DNA from 3 places in the Inquilinus sp. Marseille-Q2685 genome. Region 2 is predicted to be linked to each of the others. Evidence: predicted binding sites of a transcription regulator. Region 2 holds the regulator's gene; each other region holds the start of a gene.
The links. The regulator LexA, encoded in region 2, represses DNA repair genes until DNA is damaged. The targets are predictions, from matches to a motif close to ATGTTCTANTTTGGTTC.
Positions count from the first base shown of each region.

Region 1: the regulator LexA is predicted to act here: its motif matches at 2,195-2,211, upstream of recA (recombinase RecA).
Region 3: the regulator LexA is predicted to act here: its motif matches at 3,214-3,230, upstream of LG391_RS33165 (PA0069 family radical SAM protein).

Region 1 covers NZ_CAKAKL010000002.1:1,060,177-1,066,032, forward strand. The annotation lists gene gltX (glutamate--tRNA ligase) at 1-966, opposite strand, end outside; gene recA (recombinase RecA) at 1,065-2,144, opposite strand; gene LG391_RS14185 (GyrI-like domain-containing protein) at 2,313-3,179, shown strand; gene LG391_RS14190 (hypothetical protein) at 3,238-3,966, opposite strand; gene dksA (RNA polymerase-binding protein DksA) at 4,133-4,552, opposite strand; gene LG391_RS14200 (DUF4424 domain-containing protein) at 5,044-5,856, shown strand, end outside.
Region 2 covers NZ_CAKAKL010000001.1:766,739-772,594, reverse strand. The annotation lists gene LG391_RS03675 (NIPSNAP family protein) at 1-491, opposite strand, end outside; gene LG391_RS03670 (TetR/AcrR family transcriptional regulator) at 571-1,197, shown strand; gene LG391_RS03665 (LacI family DNA-binding transcriptional regulator) at 1,194-2,213, opposite strand; gene LG391_RS03660 (sorbosone dehydrogenase family protein) at 2,242-3,483, opposite strand; gene lexA (transcriptional repressor LexA) at 3,605-4,333, opposite strand; gene glp (gephyrin-like molybdotransferase Glp) at 4,465-5,664, opposite strand; gene moaC (cyclic pyranopterin monophosphate synthase MoaC) at 5,661-5,856, opposite strand, start outside.
Region 3 covers NZ_CAKAKL010000013.1:145,538-151,393, forward strand. The annotation lists gene LG391_RS33150 (P1 family peptidase) at 1-84, shown strand, start outside; gene LG391_RS33155 (site-specific DNA-methyltransferase) at 106-1,224, opposite strand; gene LG391_RS33160 (ribonuclease HII) at 1,273-1,893, opposite strand; gene LG391_RS33165 (PA0069 family radical SAM protein) at 2,102-3,211, opposite strand; gene rpsT (30S ribosomal protein S20) at 3,376-3,636, shown strand; gene dnaA (chromosomal replication initiator protein DnaA) at 4,145-5,542, shown strand.

The DNA of each region.
Region 1 (5,856 bases), on a different contig from region 2:
GTGCAGGATGCGGCCGTTCAGCCGTTCCAGCTCGGTCGGGTCGAAGCGCGGGATGGTGCGGGAGAACTTGGCGAAGTCGAACTCGGCGACGAGGTCGTCGAGCGAATGCCGCGGCTCGATCGGATCGGAGGTGCCGAGCTTGGCCAGGAGGCTGGTCACCGCCAGCGGCTCGATCCCCTGCTCCCGCAGGCTGCGCAGCGACAGGCTGCCCAGGCGCTTGGACAGGCCGTGGCCCTCGGCATCGGCGATCAGCGAGAGATGGGCATAGCCCGGCGGCGCGGCGCCCAGCGCCTCGGCCAGCTGGATGTGCATGGCGGTGTTGGCGACATGGTCCTCGCCGCGCACCACCAGGGTGACGCCCATGTCGATGTCGTCGACCACCGAGCCGATGTGATAGAGCGCCCGCCCATCCTCGCGCACCAGCACCGGGTCGGAGATGTCGCGGCCGTTGAAATGCACCCGGCCGCGGACCTTGTCGTCCCACTCGATCGGCGCGTCCGCCATCTTGAAGCGCCAATGCGGCCGGTGCCCTTCCGCCTCGAGCCGGGCGCGGTCGGCGTCGGTCAGGGCCAGCGCGGCGCGGTCGTAGAGCGGCGGCAGGCCGCGGGCCAGCAGGCTCTTGCGCTTGAGCTCCAGTTCCTCCGCCGTCTCGTAGCAGGGATAGAGCCGGCCGGCCGCCTTCAGCCGGTCCTGCGCCGCCCGGTAGCGATCGGTGCGGTCGGACTGGCGGGCGAAGCCGTCCCAGTGAAGACCCAGCCAGCGCAGGTCCTGCTCGATCGCCGCGGCGAACTCGGCGCTGCCCCGCTCGGTGTCTGTGTCGTCGAGGCGCAGCAGGAAGCGGCCGCCCGTGGCGCGGGCGGCGAGCCAGCAGACCAGCGCGGTGCGGACGTTGCCGACATGCAGCAGGCCGGTCGGGCTGGGGGCGAAGCGGGTGATGATCGGGGCGGAGGTCGGCACGTCGGTCATGGGGCGGGGAGATAGCACGATCCGGCCGGCAACGGAAAAGGCCCGGTCTCCCGGGCCTTTCCGTCGCGCAGACTGAGTCAGGTCAGTTCCGGCGGCGGTCACTCCTCGCCGTCGCCGTCATTCTCCGCACCGCCGCCGGCGGTCATCATGCGGTCGGAGACCAGGCCGGCATTGGCCCGGATCTTGGCCTCGACCGCCTTCGCCGTCTCGGGATTGTCGCGCAGGAAGACCTTGGCGTTCTCGCGGCCCTGGCCGATGCGCTGGCCGTCATAGGAGAACCAGGCGCCCGACTTCTCCACCACCCCGGCCTGGACGCCGAGGTCGAGCAGCTCGCCGGTCTTCGACACGCCCTCGCCATACATGATGTCGAACTCGACGGCGCGGAACGGCGGCGCCAGCTTGTTCTTCACCACCTTCACCCGGGTCTGGTTGCCGGTGACGGTCTCGCGGTCCTTGATCGCGCCGATGCGGCGGATGTCGAGCCGGATCGAGGAGTAGAACTTCAGCGCGTTGCCGCCCGTCGTCGTCTCCGGGTTGCCGAACATCACGCCGATCTTCAGGCGGATCTGGTTGATGAAGATGACCAGGGTGTTGGAGCGCGCGATCGAGCCGGTGAGCTTGCGCATCGCCTGGCTCATCAGCCGGGCCTGCAGGCCGGGCTGGTTGTCGCCCATCTCGCCCTCGAGCTCGGCCCGCGGCACCAGCGCCGCCACCGAATCGACCACCACCACGTCGATCGCGCCGGAACGGACCAGCGTGTCGGTGATCTCCAGCGCTTGCTCGCCGGCATCGGGCTGCGAAATCAGGAGCTCGTCGATGTTGACGCCGAGCTTGCGGGCATAGGTCGGGTCGAGCGCATGCTCGGCATCGACATAGGCGCAGGTGCCGCCGGCCTTCTGCGCCTCGGCCACCGCATGCAGCGCCAGCGTGGTCTTGCCCGAGCTTTCCGGCCCGTAGATCTCGACGATGCGGCCCTTCGGCAGGCCGCCGATGCCGAGCGCGATATCGAGACCCAGCGACCCGGTCGAGATCACCTCCGTCTCGATCTGGGGCCGCGCCCCGAGCTTCATCACCGAGCCCTTGCCGAAGGCCCGTTCAATCTGAGTCAGGGCGGCTTCCAGCGCCTTGGTCTTGTCCATCGGGGCTCTTTCCACAACACGGAGAGTCGGGATCGACATCACCTGTCCTTTCCAGTTGCATGGCGCCATACGCCGCGTCAATGCAGCTCTTGTACACGTTTTGTTCCTATCAAGCAAGAGCCGAGGCGCAACGCCCCTTCCGCGGCCGCAGCTTCGCAAGCAGGATCAATCCGCTTCGGGCTAGTACGGGATCAGGAGAACGAACCGATGCCCAAGGACGCGACGCTCGACCGCCACCTCGCCCGCATCCAGCGGGTGATCGACCACATCGTCGCCCATCTCGACGATCCCATCGACCTGGACCGGCTGGCGGAGGTGGCCTGCTTCTCGCCCTATCACTTCCACCGGGCCTACCGGTACCTGCTGGGCGAGACGGTGGCCGACACGGTGCGCCGGCTGCGCCTGCACCGCGCCGCCGGCACCCTCTTGGAGAGCGAGACGGCGGTGGCCCGCATCGCACGGCGGGCGGGGTACGGCAGCACGGCCGCCTTCAGCCGCGCCTTCGCCGAGCGCTACGGCCGCCCGCCGGGAGCCTATCGCGATACGCGCCGGTCGTTCCCCTTCGACTCACCCGAAGGAGAGACAGTTATGCCCGACGTGACCTACCGCACCCTGGCGCCGATCCGCGTCGCCGCCGTCCGCCACACCGGCCCCTATATGGAGGTCGGCCGTAGCTTCGACATCCTGATGTCCTGGGCCCGTGCCCGCCAGCTGCTGCGCCCAGGCGCCCGCAGCCTCGGCGTCTACTACGACGATCCGGCCGCGATAGCACCCGCCACGCTGCGCTCCGACGCCTGCCTGGAGGTGCCGGAGGGCGTGGCCGGCGAGGGCGAGATCGCGATCCGCACCATTGCCGGCGGGCCGCATGCGGTGCTGCGCCACACCGGCCCCTATGCCGAGCTGGAGCGGTCCTATGCCTGGCTGTACCGGACCTGGCTGCCGACCAGCGGCGCCGAACCGGCGGAAGCGCCGATCTTCGAGGAGTATGTCAATGATCCGCGCAGCCCCCCGCCGGCGGAGCTGATCACCGACATCCCCCTGCCGGTCCGGGTGATTCCGGAGGGACAAAGGTAAGAACGCCGGAAGGCCGGATCAGGGATGATCCGGCCTTCCACGCTCGTCCCGTCAGACCTCAGAACGGGTAGGCGTCGCCGGTCGGCAGCCGGTTGACGGCCAGCGGCAGCGTGGCGTTGGGCTTGCAGGTCACCGCCCGCCGCCAGCTCGGCGCCGCCGCGGTGGCGTAGGAGCCTTCGGGCATCGGGCCCGGAGCCTCGGCCGAGACCGGGTTCGGGCCGGTCGGCACGTTGATCGTCTCATAGGACGGCACGCGCTGCGGCTGCTCGCCGGCAGCGACCGGGACCGCGGCGAAGGGAATGTAGGTGTCGTCCGACTGATCCTCGATCGATGGTCCGGCCGCCGCGCGACGCGCGGCGCGGCGGTCGCGCGCCGAAGAGACCGGGGCCATGGCCACGATCGGGCCCGGCAGCCGCGCCGCCGCGGCGGGCGGAACGGTGTAGGGCTGCCCCGGCGCGGCCGAGGTCGAGGCGGCCGGCGCGGCGACGGGGACCGCGGCCGGCGTCAGCGCGACCGGCTGCCCCGAGGCGGCCGCTTCGGCCGGATAGCAGTTCGGCACCGGCAGGCACTGGAAGGTCGCCCCCTTGCGGCCGTCGACCACGTCCTCGGCCTTGAACACGGCGAGCCGGTTGATCTGGGCGCATTGCGCGTTGGCGTAGATGGCGGCCTGATCCGCACTGTTGATGAAACCCGCATAGTCGACACGGGTCTCCTTCGGCGTCACCGGATCGATCCCGCAGCCCGAGACGGCGAGAACGGCGGCGAAAAGCGCTGCGCCACGAAGCATCGAATAACCTCGATCTGAAAGCCCCTCGGCGCCACCCTAGCACGGACGCGCAGCGAGGCGGAGACGAGAACGGCGCCTTCGGCCAAAGATGGCACCAGGCGGACGAAACCACGTCTTTCGGCCGAGACCACAGACGAGAACGGCGCCTTCCGGCGCCGTGGGTCGGTCAATCGTCGCGGTGGGTGCGTTCCAGCCGCTCGTGGCGCTCCTGCGCCTCGAGGCTGAGGGTCGCGGTCGGCCGCGCCTCCAGCCGCTTGACGCCGATCGGCTCGCCCGTCTCCTCGCAGAAGCCGTAGGAGCCGTCCTCGATCCGCCGCATCGCCGCGTCGATCTTGGACAGGAGCTTGCGCTCACGGTCGCGGGTCCTGAGCTCGAGCGAACGGTCGGTCTCGGCGGAGGCCCGGTCGGTCAGATCCGGCTCCTGGATGCCGCCATCCTGCAGGCTGTTCAGGGTCGCGTTGGATTCGGCGAGGAGGTCGGCCCGCCACTTCAGAAGCTTGCGCCGGAAATATTCCAGCATCATCGGATTCATGAAGTCTTCATCATCCGACGGCCGATAATCCGGAGGCAGAAGCATCGCTGTCATCGCAACAACCACTCACTGTCTGACGTGCCGGCCTTCTTCCGAAGCCTGGGCGGCGCGGAGTATAGGGAGACGCCGGAACGGAAACAATCGAAACGATGTGCCGGTCGCGTTTTGCAACCCGCTGATTTTGTTGGGCTTTAACGACCGCACAAGATCCGTCGCCCCCGGACGCCGCTTCGCCTCGCGGCATCGGGGTGCCGCAGCGGCCACCGGCTGCGGACCGGTCGGCACATTGCGGCATGCGGCGCCCTGATACCGCCGAACGGGGCGGGAACGCAAGGGGATCAGAGTATGGCGAAATTCCGATCGGCCCTGCGCGCCACGAAAAGCCCTGCGGGAACCGGCTTCATCGGGCCCGCCGGATGCGGTTCGGCCCGGCTGCGTCGAACGCTCTCGATCTGCGAACCGCCTGCACACGCCGCGGCCCGATGCCTTGGAAATGCCGATCCGCCGTGCGAGGGTGCGGCGAAATCGACAGCCGGGAGCCGATCGTGAACACGTCCTTCGCTGCCCTTTCGATCGGCCTGGCCGCCCTCCTCGCCCCGTGCGTCGCCGCCCGGGCCAATGATTCGACGGCGGAGCTGGCGGCCGGCGGGCTGGTGCTGACCAAGACCGCCGACATCGAGATGCGGTCCGAGGACCTGTATGTCTCGGCGGAGGAGATCCGGGTCACCTACCGCTTCTTCAACCGGGCGGCGCAGGACCGGACGGTGACGGTCGCCTTCCCGATGCCGGACGTGACGCTCGACTTCATCGACGGCATGACCGCGGTGCCGCATCCCGGCACCGAGAACTTCCTGGATTTCTCGACCAAGGCCGACGGCAAGCCGGTGGCGACCGAGGTCGAGGTCAAGGCCTTCGGCAACGGCGTCGACCAGACGGCGCTGCTGCGCAGGCTGGGCGTGCCGCTGTATCCCGACGTCGATTACGACGGGCTGACCGGGCTGCCGAAGGCGCAGCGGGACGAGCTGATCGCGCTCGGCCTCGCCGCCGTCAACGAGTTCGATTCCGGCCAGGGATGGGAGCAGCATGTGGTCCCGAGCTGGACGCTGAAGACCACCTACCACTTCCAGCAGACCTTTCCCGCCGGGCGCGAGGTGGTGATCGAGCATCGCTACACGCCCGCCACCGGGTCGAGCGTCGGGTCGGTGATCGGCTCGACCTACGCCGCCGGCAGCACGGAGTATGCGAAAGACCTGCGGACCTATTGCGTCGACCAGAACCTCCTCGCCGCGGTCAAGCGGGCGCAGGCCAAGGCGGGCCCGGACGGCATGCCGTTCATGGAGCAGCGGGTCGCCTACATC
Region 2 (5,856 bases):
ACCGGCACGCCGGCATCCCTCAGCATCGGCGCCAGGACGGTCTTGAACACCTCCGGAAACCCGCCCTCGGCTTCCGGCCGCAGATGCCAAGTGGTGGCCACGATGATCCCGCCCGCTTCGCCGCCCGGGGCAGGGCGGTCGCGGCTGAGCCGGAATCCCGACCCCGGATGCGCCGGCCGCAGCAGCAGCACGTCGTCCGAATCGATCATGGTGGCGTTGGCGGCGCCGCGATGCGCCTGCCACACCGGCCCGCCGTAGAAGGCGCGCAGCGAATCCGTCCGCGCCTCCAGGTCGGGAAAGCCGCGCAACCAGACAAACTGGTCGGGCGCCTCCAGGTCGCGGAACTGGCCGATAACGTCGATCCCGACCGCCTCCTGCGTCTCGATGAACTCCCGGTCGAACAGCGTGATGAGCGTCTCGCGCTGTCCCGGATGCAGCGTGTAGCGCCGCAGCTCCACGATCGGGCTGAAGGTCCGGTTCCCGGTGTCCATGATTGCCTCCAAAACAGACCGGTTGTCCGGTTTTAAAACAGACTGATTGTCCGGTTAAGTCAATCTGCTATGGTTGGGCATGGCCGAGACCGACAGCAGGCGGAAGCGCAGCTACGACCCCGAGGGCACGCGCCGGCGCCTGCTGGATGTGGCGGCGGAGGCGTTCCAGTCGCGCGGCTTTCAAGCCACCGGCATGCATGAGCTGATGCGCGAGGCCGGGGTGACAGGCGGTGCGCTGTACCACCATTTCCCGACCAAGAAGGCGCTTGGCCTCGCCGTGATCCGCGACCGGGTGGCGGCCGAGGTGGAGGAGACCTGGATCGAGCCCGTCCGCAGGGCGCCGGATGCGGTCGACGGCATCGTCGAGGTGTTCGACCGGATCGCCGCCGGGCTGCGACGGCGCGGCGCCGTCTCCGGCTGCCCGCTGAACAATCTGGCGCTGGAGCTGTCGCTGGCCGATCCGGAGTTCCGCGCGGCGATGGATGCGGTGTTCGCGGCCTGGCGGGCGGCGATCGCGGCGCGGCTGCGCGCCGACCAGGCGGCCGGCCGGCTGGCCGCGGCGGATGCCGACGACCTCGCGGCCTTCATCGTCGCCGCCTATTCGGGAGCGATGGCCCAGGCCAAGGCGCAGCAGGACGCCGCCCCGCTGGAGGCCTGCGCCCGGCAGTTGATCCGGTGCCTGGAAGGGCTGCGGACCGGCGCCTAGAGGCTGTCGCGCTCGACCAGCTTGATCTCGAACAGCCGGCCTTGGATCGGGTGATCCGGGTCGGCTAGCCGGGCGGCGATCTGGCCGATGGCGTGGCGCACCATCTCGGCCATGGGCTGGCGGACCGTGGTCAGGCGATAGCCGGGCCAGGCGGCCAGGGGCATGTCGTCGAAGCCGACGATGCCGATCTCCTTCGGCACGGCGAGACCGCGCTCGCGGCAGGCGTCGACGGCGCCGAGCGCCAGGATATCGTCGCCGCAGAACACCGCCTGCGGCCGGTGACGGTCGAGCAGCGCATGCATGCCGCGGCGGCCATGCTCATGCGAATAGTCGCCGGCATACTCCACGGCCAGGGGCTGCAGGCCTGCCGCCGTCAGCCTCTGGGTGAAGCCCGCGGCGCGGTCGATCGATGACGAATCGGTCGCGGCCCCGCCCAGGAAGGCCAACTGCCGCAGGCCGCGCGCCAGCATCGCTTCGGCGACCAGGCGTCCGCCCGCGACATTGTCGACCGTCACCGCCGGCACGGTCTCCGGCCCGGCCCGGCCGAACACATGCACCACCGGCAGCCCGGCGCGGGCGCAGGATTCGGCGAAGCCCTCGGGGGGCGCGGAGGTGGCGATCAGCACCGCGTCGACGCTGTACTGCAGCATCATGTCGAAGGCGGAGCCGGCACCGCCATCCTCCGACAGATTGGCGATCAGCGGCCGCAGCCCGCGGCGCTGCAGCTCCCGCGTGAACAGGTCGAACACGTCCATGAAGGCGGGATTGGCGAAATGGCTCGACACCAGCCCGACCAACTCCGTCCGGCCGGTCATCAGGCTGCGCGCCAGCTGGTTGGGGCGATAGCCCAGCGCCTCGGCCGCCGCCAGGACGCGGGCCCGCATCCGGGGCGAGACGCTGGCGTCCTTGGTGAAGGTGCGGGAGACGGCCGAGATCGACACGCCGGCCGCCGCGGCGACCTGCTGCGCCGTGACCCGGTCGGCGCCGCCGGCTCGATGCCTGGTCCGGCCGCTCACGGCCCGCCGCCCGGAAGGTTACGCCCGATCAAGGCGACGCGGCCGGCCGGACGCGGGCGAGGCGCAGCAGCGTCCCGTTGTGGTCCTCGCTGATCAGGACGCTGCCATCCGCCATCTCGGCCAGCCCGACCGGTGCGCCCTGCGGCCTTATGCCTTTGGCGGCGTCCCAGCCGGAAACGAGCGGCTGCGGCTGGCCCTGTGGAAGGCCCCGATCGTCGATCGCCAGCGCCATGACCCGGTGCCCGGTGTCGCGATAGCCGTGATAGGTCATCAGCACCCGGCCTTCGAGTCCCGGCAGCGCCGATCCGCGATAGACGAGCATGCCGAGGGGCGCGGCATGCGGCGGCAGCAGCAGGATCGGCACTTCGACCCGGCCGCAGTCGAAATGCGGGTATTCGGGGCTGGACTTGCGGTCGTCGTAGCAATAGGGCCAGCCGTAATCGGCGTTTTCGCGAAGCACGGTGTAGACATCGTGCGGCAACGCCTCGTCGGACAGGCTGGGATCGGCCTGGTCGATGGCGTCCCGCGCATTCACCAGCGCCAGCGGCGTGCCGTTCGGCAGCGCCGCGAGCGCCATGCTGTTGCGCAGCCCGCGGGCGAAGGGGGCGAGCGTGCGGGCATCCACAGGAAGGGCGTCGGCCGCCACGCGCAGGACGCTGCCGCGTGGCGGCGTGCCTTCGGTCTCCGGGCAGGGCTTGGCGGGATCCGGGGCCGAATCGTCGGCGCGTTCGCAGTGATCGGTCGCGGAGCCGACATTGACGAAGAGGGCGCCGTCCGGCGCCAGGGCCAGGGCGGCGAGGGGATGGCGGCCATCGTTCGGCAGGCCGGTCACCACGTCGCGCAGCGCGGCGGCCGGCGGATCCGCCTTCGGATCGACCGACACGATCCGTCCGGCCAGGCCCAGCAGCAGCTTGCCGTCCGGCGTCGGCACCAGGCCGTTCGGCCGGTCCAGCTTGGTCAGCAGCACCTGCGGCGCCCCGCGACCGCCCTCGGGAAGGCGCAGCAGCCGGCCGCGCCCTTTCTCCCAGCTGCCCATGTCGGCGACGTAGATATCGTCACCGATCACGGCCACGCCGCGCGCGAAGCGGAGCCCGGCGGCGACGAGGCCGACGCAGAGCCCGTCCGGAGTGCGAAGCGAGACCTTCGGAAAGCCGTCGCAGTCGCCGGAGGTGCGGTAGCCGCCGGCGGCCTGCGCCGGAACGCCGGCGCAGATGCCGAGACAAAGCAAGGCGAGGGCCAGCAGGCGAAGCAGCGATCGACACAGAAGCATGCACGGACGTCCGGTGCGTTGCGGGACGCTGCAAGAGGACCGGACAAAGCGCCAACCGGCAAGCCCGGACTGCGCCTGCAGGCAGCCTGCTGAGGCCCGTCGGAACGGTCGCCGTCGGATCTTACGAGTAGGTCCGCAGCAGCCCGATCAGTCGCCCCTGGATGCGGACGCGGTCAGTGGGCAGGTAGCGGGTCTCATAGGCCGGGTTGGCGGCCTCCAGCCCGATCGAGGCGCCCTTCTTGCGCAGCCGCTTCAGCGTCACCTCGTTGTCGTCGACCAGGGCGACGACGATGGTGCCGGCATCGGCCGCGTCGCAGCGCTTGATGATGACGGTGTCGCCGTCCAGGATCCCGGCCTCGACCATGCTGTCGCCGGCGACCTCCAGGGCGTAGTGCTCGCCCGGGCCGAGCAGCGAGGCCGGCACTTCGGCATAGTTGGAATGGTCGCGCAGCGCCTCGATCGGCATGCCGGCGGCGATCCGGCCGTAGAGCGGCAGGCGGACGCCGTGCTCGGGATTGCTGAGATCGGCGCGTTCCAGCTTGCGGCCGGGCAGGGCGGCATCGGACCGCACGGGCCGGAAGGGAACGACATTGTCATCCTCGGCCGCTGCCGTCGCCGGCGCGTCCGACTTCAGGCAATCGGGCAGTCGAAGCACCTCCAGCGCCCGGGCCCGATGCGGCAGCCGCCGAATAAAACCGCGCTCCTCGAGCCCGGTGATCAGTCGATGGATGCCCGATTTGGACTTCAGGCTCAGGGCGTCCTTCATCTCATCGAAGGATGGACTGACGCCGTCCGCCTCCAGGCGGCGGTGAACGAACAACAACAACTCCTGTTGCTTTCGCGTCAGCAAGGCATCCTCCGTTCGCAGAGGCCGCGGCGCGGCCGAATCCCTGACGGAGAAGATAGGAGGAACAAAACAAAAACACAAGCGGCTAACTGTGTCGCGCCCGGTTCTTTACTTCCTTGTAACGATCGGCGGGGTCAGATCCCGTCGCCGAACAGCACCGCATCGACCGTATCGCCACGCATCGCAGCCGGCGCGTGGGGCGGCCGGACCACCAGCCCGTCGGCCGCGGCCAGCAGCGACAGCATCGAGCTGTCCTGGGTCGGGTACGGAGTGGCGACATAACCGGACTCCGACCGTTCGATCCGCGCCCGCAGATAATCCTCGCGCCGGTCATTGGCCGGCAGGTCGCGGCCCAGCGTCGCGGCGATTCGGTTCTCCGGCGCCTCGGCCCCCTGCAGGGCCCAGACCGCCGGGCGCAGGAACAGCCAGCCGCAGACCACGGTCGAGACCGGGTTGCCGGGCAGGCCGAGCAGCGGCGTGTCGCCGAGCCGGCCGAAGATCAGCGGCTTGCCCGGCCGCATCGCGATCTTCCAGAAATCGAGCGCCAGGCCGCGTTCGCCCAGCACCGACCGGATCAGGTCGTGCTCGCCGACCGAGGCGCCGCCGGTGGTGACGATCAGGTCGGCGCCGTGGGCGCCGGCCGCCAGCGTCGCCAGCGATTCGGCGTTGTCGCGGGCGATGCCGAGATCGACCGGCTCGCCGCCGCAGCTGCGGATCAGCGCGGCCAGGGCATGGGTGTTGGAGCTGACGATCTGGCTCGGCCCCAGCGCCTCGCCCGGCAGCACGATCTCGTCGCCGGTCGCCAGCACCGCCACCCGCGGCCGGCGGCGCACCCGCAGCCAGGGATGGTTGGCCGAGGCGGCGATGCCGATGTCGCGCGCGGTCAGGCGCCGGCCGGGCTGCAGCAGCAGCTCGCCGGCGCGGAAGTCCAGCCCGGCCTTGCGCACGTGGCGGCCTGCGGCGACGCCCTCGCGCCCCGTGACCCGGTCGCCCTCGGACTCGGCCTCCTCCTGCAGCACCACGGCGTCGGCGCCGTCCGGCAGCGGCGCGCCGGTGAAGATGCGGACGCATTGCCCGGGCCCGACGGTGCCGTCGAAGCGACCGCCGGCCGGAACCTCGCCGATCCGCCGCAGCGACGCCGGCACCGCGGCGACATCTGCGGCCCGCACCGCCCAGCCGTCCATGGCCGAGACGTCGAGCGGCGGCTGGGTCAGCCGTGCCACCACCGGCTCGGCCAGGACCCGCCCCAGCCCGGCGGGCCGGGGCACGGTCTCGGCCGGCAGGGCGGAGAAGGCGGCGAGGATGCGGCTGCGGGCCTCGGCAACCGGGATCATGGCTGGGCCTCGTAGGAGCCGGAGCGGCCACCCGATTTGTGCAGCAGCCGCAGATCGGTCACCACCATGCCGCGGTCGACCGCCTTGCACATGTCGTAGACGGTCAGGGCGGCGACCGAAGCGGCGGTCAGCGCCTCCATCTCCACCCCGGTGCGGTGGGTGACCTTGACCGTGGCCTCGATCTCGACCCGG
Region 3 (5,856 bases), on a different contig from region 2:
GGCCGCGACGGCAACACGCTGCATGCGATCCCGCATGAGCGGCTGCGGGAGATCCTGAGGAAATACAACCGCTTGTCGGAATGAACTGAGGCGGCAGCCGCCGCCTCAATGCACCGCCATCTCGGCCCGGATCTTCTGGCGCAGCAGGTCGATCGGGGCCAGCCGGTCGCGCTGGGCCTCGTAATGCCAGAAGGTCCAGCCGTTGCAGGAGGGCGCGCCCTGCAGCGCCGCGCCGACCCGGTGGATCGACCCGGCATGGTCGCCCTGGCCGTTGCTGGCGATCAGCGTGCCGTCGGCCCGCACCTTGGCGACATAGCGGCGCTGGGTGTCGAACAGCCGGTCGCCCGGCCGCAGCATGCCGCGCTCCACCACCCAGCCGAAGGGCACGCGCGGCGCCTGGCGCTTCGACAGGGTGTCGAGCACGGTCGGGTCGGCCGGCGACTCGATCGCGGCGATGCGCTGGGCGGCGACCCGCGCATAGGTCTCCTCGCGCTCGACGCCGATGAACTTACGGCCGAGGCGCTTGGCCACGGCGCCGGTGGTGCCGCTGCCGAAGAACGGGTCGAGGATCGTCTCCCCCGCCCGGGTCGAGGACAGCAGCACGCGCCACAGGAGGGCCTCGGGCTTCTGCGTCGGATGCGCCTTGCGGCCGTCGATCTTCAACCGCTCGCCGCCGCTGCAGATCGGCAGCGTCCAGTCGCTGCGCATCTGCAGTTCCTCGTTCAGCGCCTTCATGGCGTCGTAGTTGAAGGTGTAGCGGCTGCCCGGCGACTTGGCGGCCCAGATCAGCGTCTCATGCGCGTTGGTGAAGCGGGTGCCGCGGAAGTTCGGCATCGGGTTCGACTTGCGCCAGACGATGTCGTTCAGGATCCAGAAGCCGAGATCCTGCAGGATGGCGCCGACCCGGAAGATGTTGTGGTAGGTGCCGATCACCCACAGCGTGCCGTCGTCCTTCAGCGCATGGCGCGCCGCCGCCAGCCAGTCGCGGGTGAAGCGGTCATAGGTGGCAAGGTCGCTGAACTTGTCCCATTCCGCATCGACGCCGTCGACCCGGCTCTCGTCCGGCCGGCGCAGCTCTCCCCCCAACTGCAAATTGTAGGGCGGGTCGGCGAACACGCAATCGACCGAGCCGACGGGCAACGACCGCATCGCCGAGATGCAGTCGCCGAGGACGATTCGGCAGCCCGGCGGCAACCGGTCGGTGATGGAGGGTGATTCGCTCATGCGCCGACGATGATTCGCCGCAGAGTCGCCGTCAATACCTCGCTTGAATCAGCCGGTTATGGCGAGTCGCTGCGACACCGGCGCAAACGACCGGCGATGGTGCTCGCAGACCCCGATCCGGTCGAGCGCGGCGATGTGCTCGGGCGTGCCGTAGCCGACATTGCGTTCCCACCCATAGCCGGGATGGAGGGTGGAGAGACGCAACATCTCGTGGTCGCGCACAACTTTTGCGAGGATCGAGGCGGCCGCGATCGACAGCGACAAGGCGTCGCCGCCGACCACCGCCCGACCGTCGCAGGGCAGCCCGTCGGGCACCTTGTTGCCGTCGACGAGCGCCATGTCCGGACGCTCCGGCAGGGCGTCGAGCGCCCGCCGCATCGCCAGCATGCTGGCCTGGAGGATGTTGATTCGGTCGATCTCCTCGACCGACGCCCAGCCGATCCCGACCTGCGCCACCGCCCGGATGCGCGGCACCAGCGCCTCGCGCCGCTGCGCCGTCAGCACCTTGCTGTCATCGATAAGAGACGCGAGATCGGGGTCGAGCGGCCGGGTCAGCACCACGGCCGCGGCCAGCACCGGTCCGGCCAGCGGGCCGCGGCCCACCTCGTCCAGCCCGGCGACGCTCCGCACCGGCGCGCCGCATTCGATCTCCAGACTCCAATCCGGCATCCCACCCCTCCTGCCCCCCAGGGCATAACGCCGGCAGGCGGAAGAGCCAAGTCCGGATGGTCGGTGAGAGGGTGGTTGGTGCCCGATACCCTACCCGTCATTGCCGGGCTTGACCCGGCAATCCAGAAGGCGTCGACGCTCTCTGGATGCCCGGGTCAAGCCCGGGCATGACAGATAGGAGAGGCTTGCGCCCTCACCGATGGCCTCTTCAGAACAGCCTCAACTGGTCGCCCGGCCGCGACGGCGGGGAGAACTGGGTGGTGTCGAGGGTCCAGCGCTTGCGGTCGAGGCCGAGCCGGCGGACGGCGTGGTTGAAGCGGGCGCGGATCAGATCCGCCACCGGCCCCTCGCCGCGATGCCGCTCGCCCCAGCCGGACTTGTAAAGCCGGCCGCCGCGGGTCTGGCGGATCAGCGACATCACCCGACCCGCCCGGTCCGGCGCATGCGCCTGGAGCCACTCCTCGAACAGCCCGGCGATCTCCAGCGGCAGCCGCAGCAGGGTCCAGCCCGCCGCCGTGGCGCCCGCCTTCACCGCGGCCTCCAGCACCTGCTCCAGCGAATGGTCGTTGAGGCCCGGGATCATCGGCGAGGTCAGCACGATGACCGGGATGCCGGCCTGGGTCAGCTGGCGCATCGTCTCCAGCCGCCGCGGCGGAGTCGCGGCCCGCGGCTCCAGCGTCCGCGCCAGCTCGCGATCGAGCGTCGACAGCGAGATGCAGACGGCCGCCAGCCCTTTGGCCGCCATCGGCGCCAGGAGATCGATGTCGCGGGCGATCAGCGCCGATTTGGTGACGATGCCGAGAGGATGGTTGAAGCGCGACAGCACCTCGATCACCCGGCGGGTCAGCTTCAGCTCGCGCTCGACCGGCTGGTAGGGGTCGGTGTTGGTGCCCATCGCCATCACCGCCGGGACATAGCCGGGCCGCCGCAATTCGGCCTCCAGCAGTTCCGGCGCGTCCGGCTTGTAGAAGAGCTGGGTCTCGAAATCGAGGCCGGGCGACAGGCCCAGCCAGGCATGGGTCGGCCGGGCGAAGCAGTAGATGCAGCCGTGCTCGCAGCCACGGTAGGGATTGATCGACCGGTCGAACATGATGTCCGGCGAATCGTTGCGGGTGATGATGGTGCGGGCGGTGTCGACATGCAGCTGCGTGCGCAGCGGCGGCTCCACGTCCTCATCCCCCGGCGCGGGGCCCGCCCAGCCGTCGTCGACCCGGTGCCGGGTCGCGGCCTCGAAGCGGCCGGTGCGGTTGCTGACCGCGCCGCGCCCCTTGCGCGGCCGGTCGGCCAGCTCGTCGAGTTCGGGTGGCTTGATCGGCATGAGAACAAATATAGAACAAAAGCGCTGACTTGCCAATCCCCGTCATGCGGCCTACCTCTGGCGGCATGCGGCGCCGAGACTCGTCTTGACGCCCGGGCGCGAAGGGACTATCAAGCGCCCTCGTTTTTTCTTGGGGCCGTCGTTGGCCCAAACTGGGACTGACAATGGCCAACCACAAGTCCGCCGAGAAGCGCATCCGCCAGACCGAGCGCCGCACGCTGGTCAACCGCAATCGCGTCAGCCGCATCCGCACCTTCGTCAAGAAGGTCGAGGCGGCGATCGAGTCCGGCGACAAGGCCGCCGCGGCAGAGGCGTTCAAGGCGGCGCAGCCGGAGCTGCATCGCGGCGTCACCAAGGGCGTGCTGCAGAAGAACACGGTCGCGCGCAAGCTGTCGCGCCTGTCCGGCCGCATCAAGGCCCTCTGAGACCGAACACCGACAAGCCGTTCCGCGACGGCGGTCGCGGGACGGCTTTCTCATGTCCGGGGAAACGGTGGATGCGGCAGAACCTGCCGCCGTCCGGGACCGTTTTTTGCGTTTTGGGATGGTCCGGATTTGTTCCGTTGCCAGCCCGCGCCCACCCTGCATATGATCGTCTTTCGCCTGCGCATCGGCAGGTGAAGATGGCTTCAGGACACAACTTGCCCGGCTACCAGCCTTCCTCACGAAGATTGGCAGAAGTCTGCGAGCGTCCCTGAAAAGCACTGATTCAACTTCTATTAAGCAGCCTTTCGGCCTCACAAGTAGCCGCGAGGAATTGTTCCTGCACGTCGGCCGTGATACTATAATTATTACAGTTTGAGTTCTGGAGCATGGCAGCCGCGCATCCGATATCGGGTGCCGCTGGTGGTGGGAACGGGTAAAGTCCGGGTCGTGGACGGGCAGCGCGTCGCGGCCGCGGAATCGAGAGGGGTCGGAAGGCAGCATGTCGTCGATGGGGGGAGTCATCGCATCGATCGAGCAGCAATGGGCCCGGGTTTGCGGCCGCTTGCGCGAGGAGGTGGGCGAGGGCGCCTTCAAGAGTTGGCTGCGCCCTGTCGTCGTCGTCGATCTCGACGGCGGGGAGGTCCGCATCGCCGCCCCCACCCGCTTCATGCGCGACTGGGTCGCCGCCCATTATGCCGACCACATCCGCCGCCTGTGGCATTCCGAGAACCCGGACATCCACAGCGTCGACGTGATCGTTGTGCCGGACCGGCTGGCCATGAAGCCAGCCGCCGCGGACACGCCGGCGGCGACCGCCCCGGCCTCGCGCGCCGAGTCGCGGCCGACCGCGGCGGCGGAACGCCCGCCCGAGTCGGCGACCGAGTTCGGCGCCGTGCTCGACCAGCGCTTCACCTTCGACAACTTCGTCGTCGGCAAGCCGAACGAGCTGGCCCATGCCGCCGCCCGCCGGGTGGCGGAGGCCAACAGCGTCACCTTCAACCCGCTGTTCCTCTATGGCGGGGTGGGCCTGGGCAAGACCCACCTGATGCACGCCATCGCCTGGCATATCCGGCAGAAGCACCCCGAGCGGCGCGTGCTGTACATGTCCGCCGAGAAGTTCATGTACCAGTTCATCCGTGCCCTGCGGTTCAGGGACACGATGACGTTCAAGGAGATGTTCCGGTCGGTCGACGTGCTGATGATCGACGACGTGCAGTTCATCTCCGGCAAGGACTCCACCCAGGAGGAGTTCTTCCACACCTTCAACGCCCTGGTGGACCAGAACCGCCAGGTGGTGATCTCGGCCGACAAGTCGCCCTCCGACCTCGAGGGGATGGAGGAACGGCTGCGCTCCCGCCTCGGCTGGGGCCTGGTCGCCGACATCCACCCCACCACCTACGAGCTGCGGCTGGGCATCCTGCAGGCCAAGGCGGAGACGGCGCGGGTCGAGATCCCGGCCAAGGTGATGGAGTTCCTGGCCCACAAGATCACCTCCAACGTGCGCGAGCTGGAGGGGGCGCTGAACCGCATCATGGCCCATGCCGAGCTGGTGCACCGGCCGATCACCCTGGAATCGACCCAGGAGCTGCTGCACGACCTGCTGCGCGCCTCCGACCGCCGGGTCACCATCGACGAGATCCAGAAGCGCGTCGCCGAGCACTACAACATCAAGGTCGCGGATATGCATTCGGCCCGCCGCGCCCGCACCGTGGCCCGGCCGCGCCAGGTGGCGATGTACCTGTCGAAGCAGCTGACCCCCCGCTCGCTGCCGGAGATCGGCCGCAAGTTCGGCGGGCGGGATCACACGACCGTCATGCATGCCGTGCGCAAGGTCGAGGAGCTGTGCAGCGAGGACCGCTCCTTCGCCGAGGATGTGGAACTGCTGCGCCGCATGCTGCAGGTCTGAGCGACCGCCTGCAAATGCTACTGGCGCGGCCGTCTGGCGGCGAACTCGAAGCTTCCGGTGCTCACGGACTCGAACGTCCGCTGCGCTCCGGTTCTCGAAACCATCGCCAGCCGACTCACGCCAGCGCATTTCCAGACGATCTCTGAGCCCTTCCTGGACGGGGGGGCCGGAAAATCTGTCCGGCGCCGTGTCCGGCCCTGCGCCTGCCTCTCGCCACCGCCGCCGGCTTTCGGCTATAGTGCGCCCCCGCCGCGTCGGCCGGGCCCCTGCCCGCCCCGATGAACTGTCCGGCGGCCGGCATCGTCGAAGTGGAA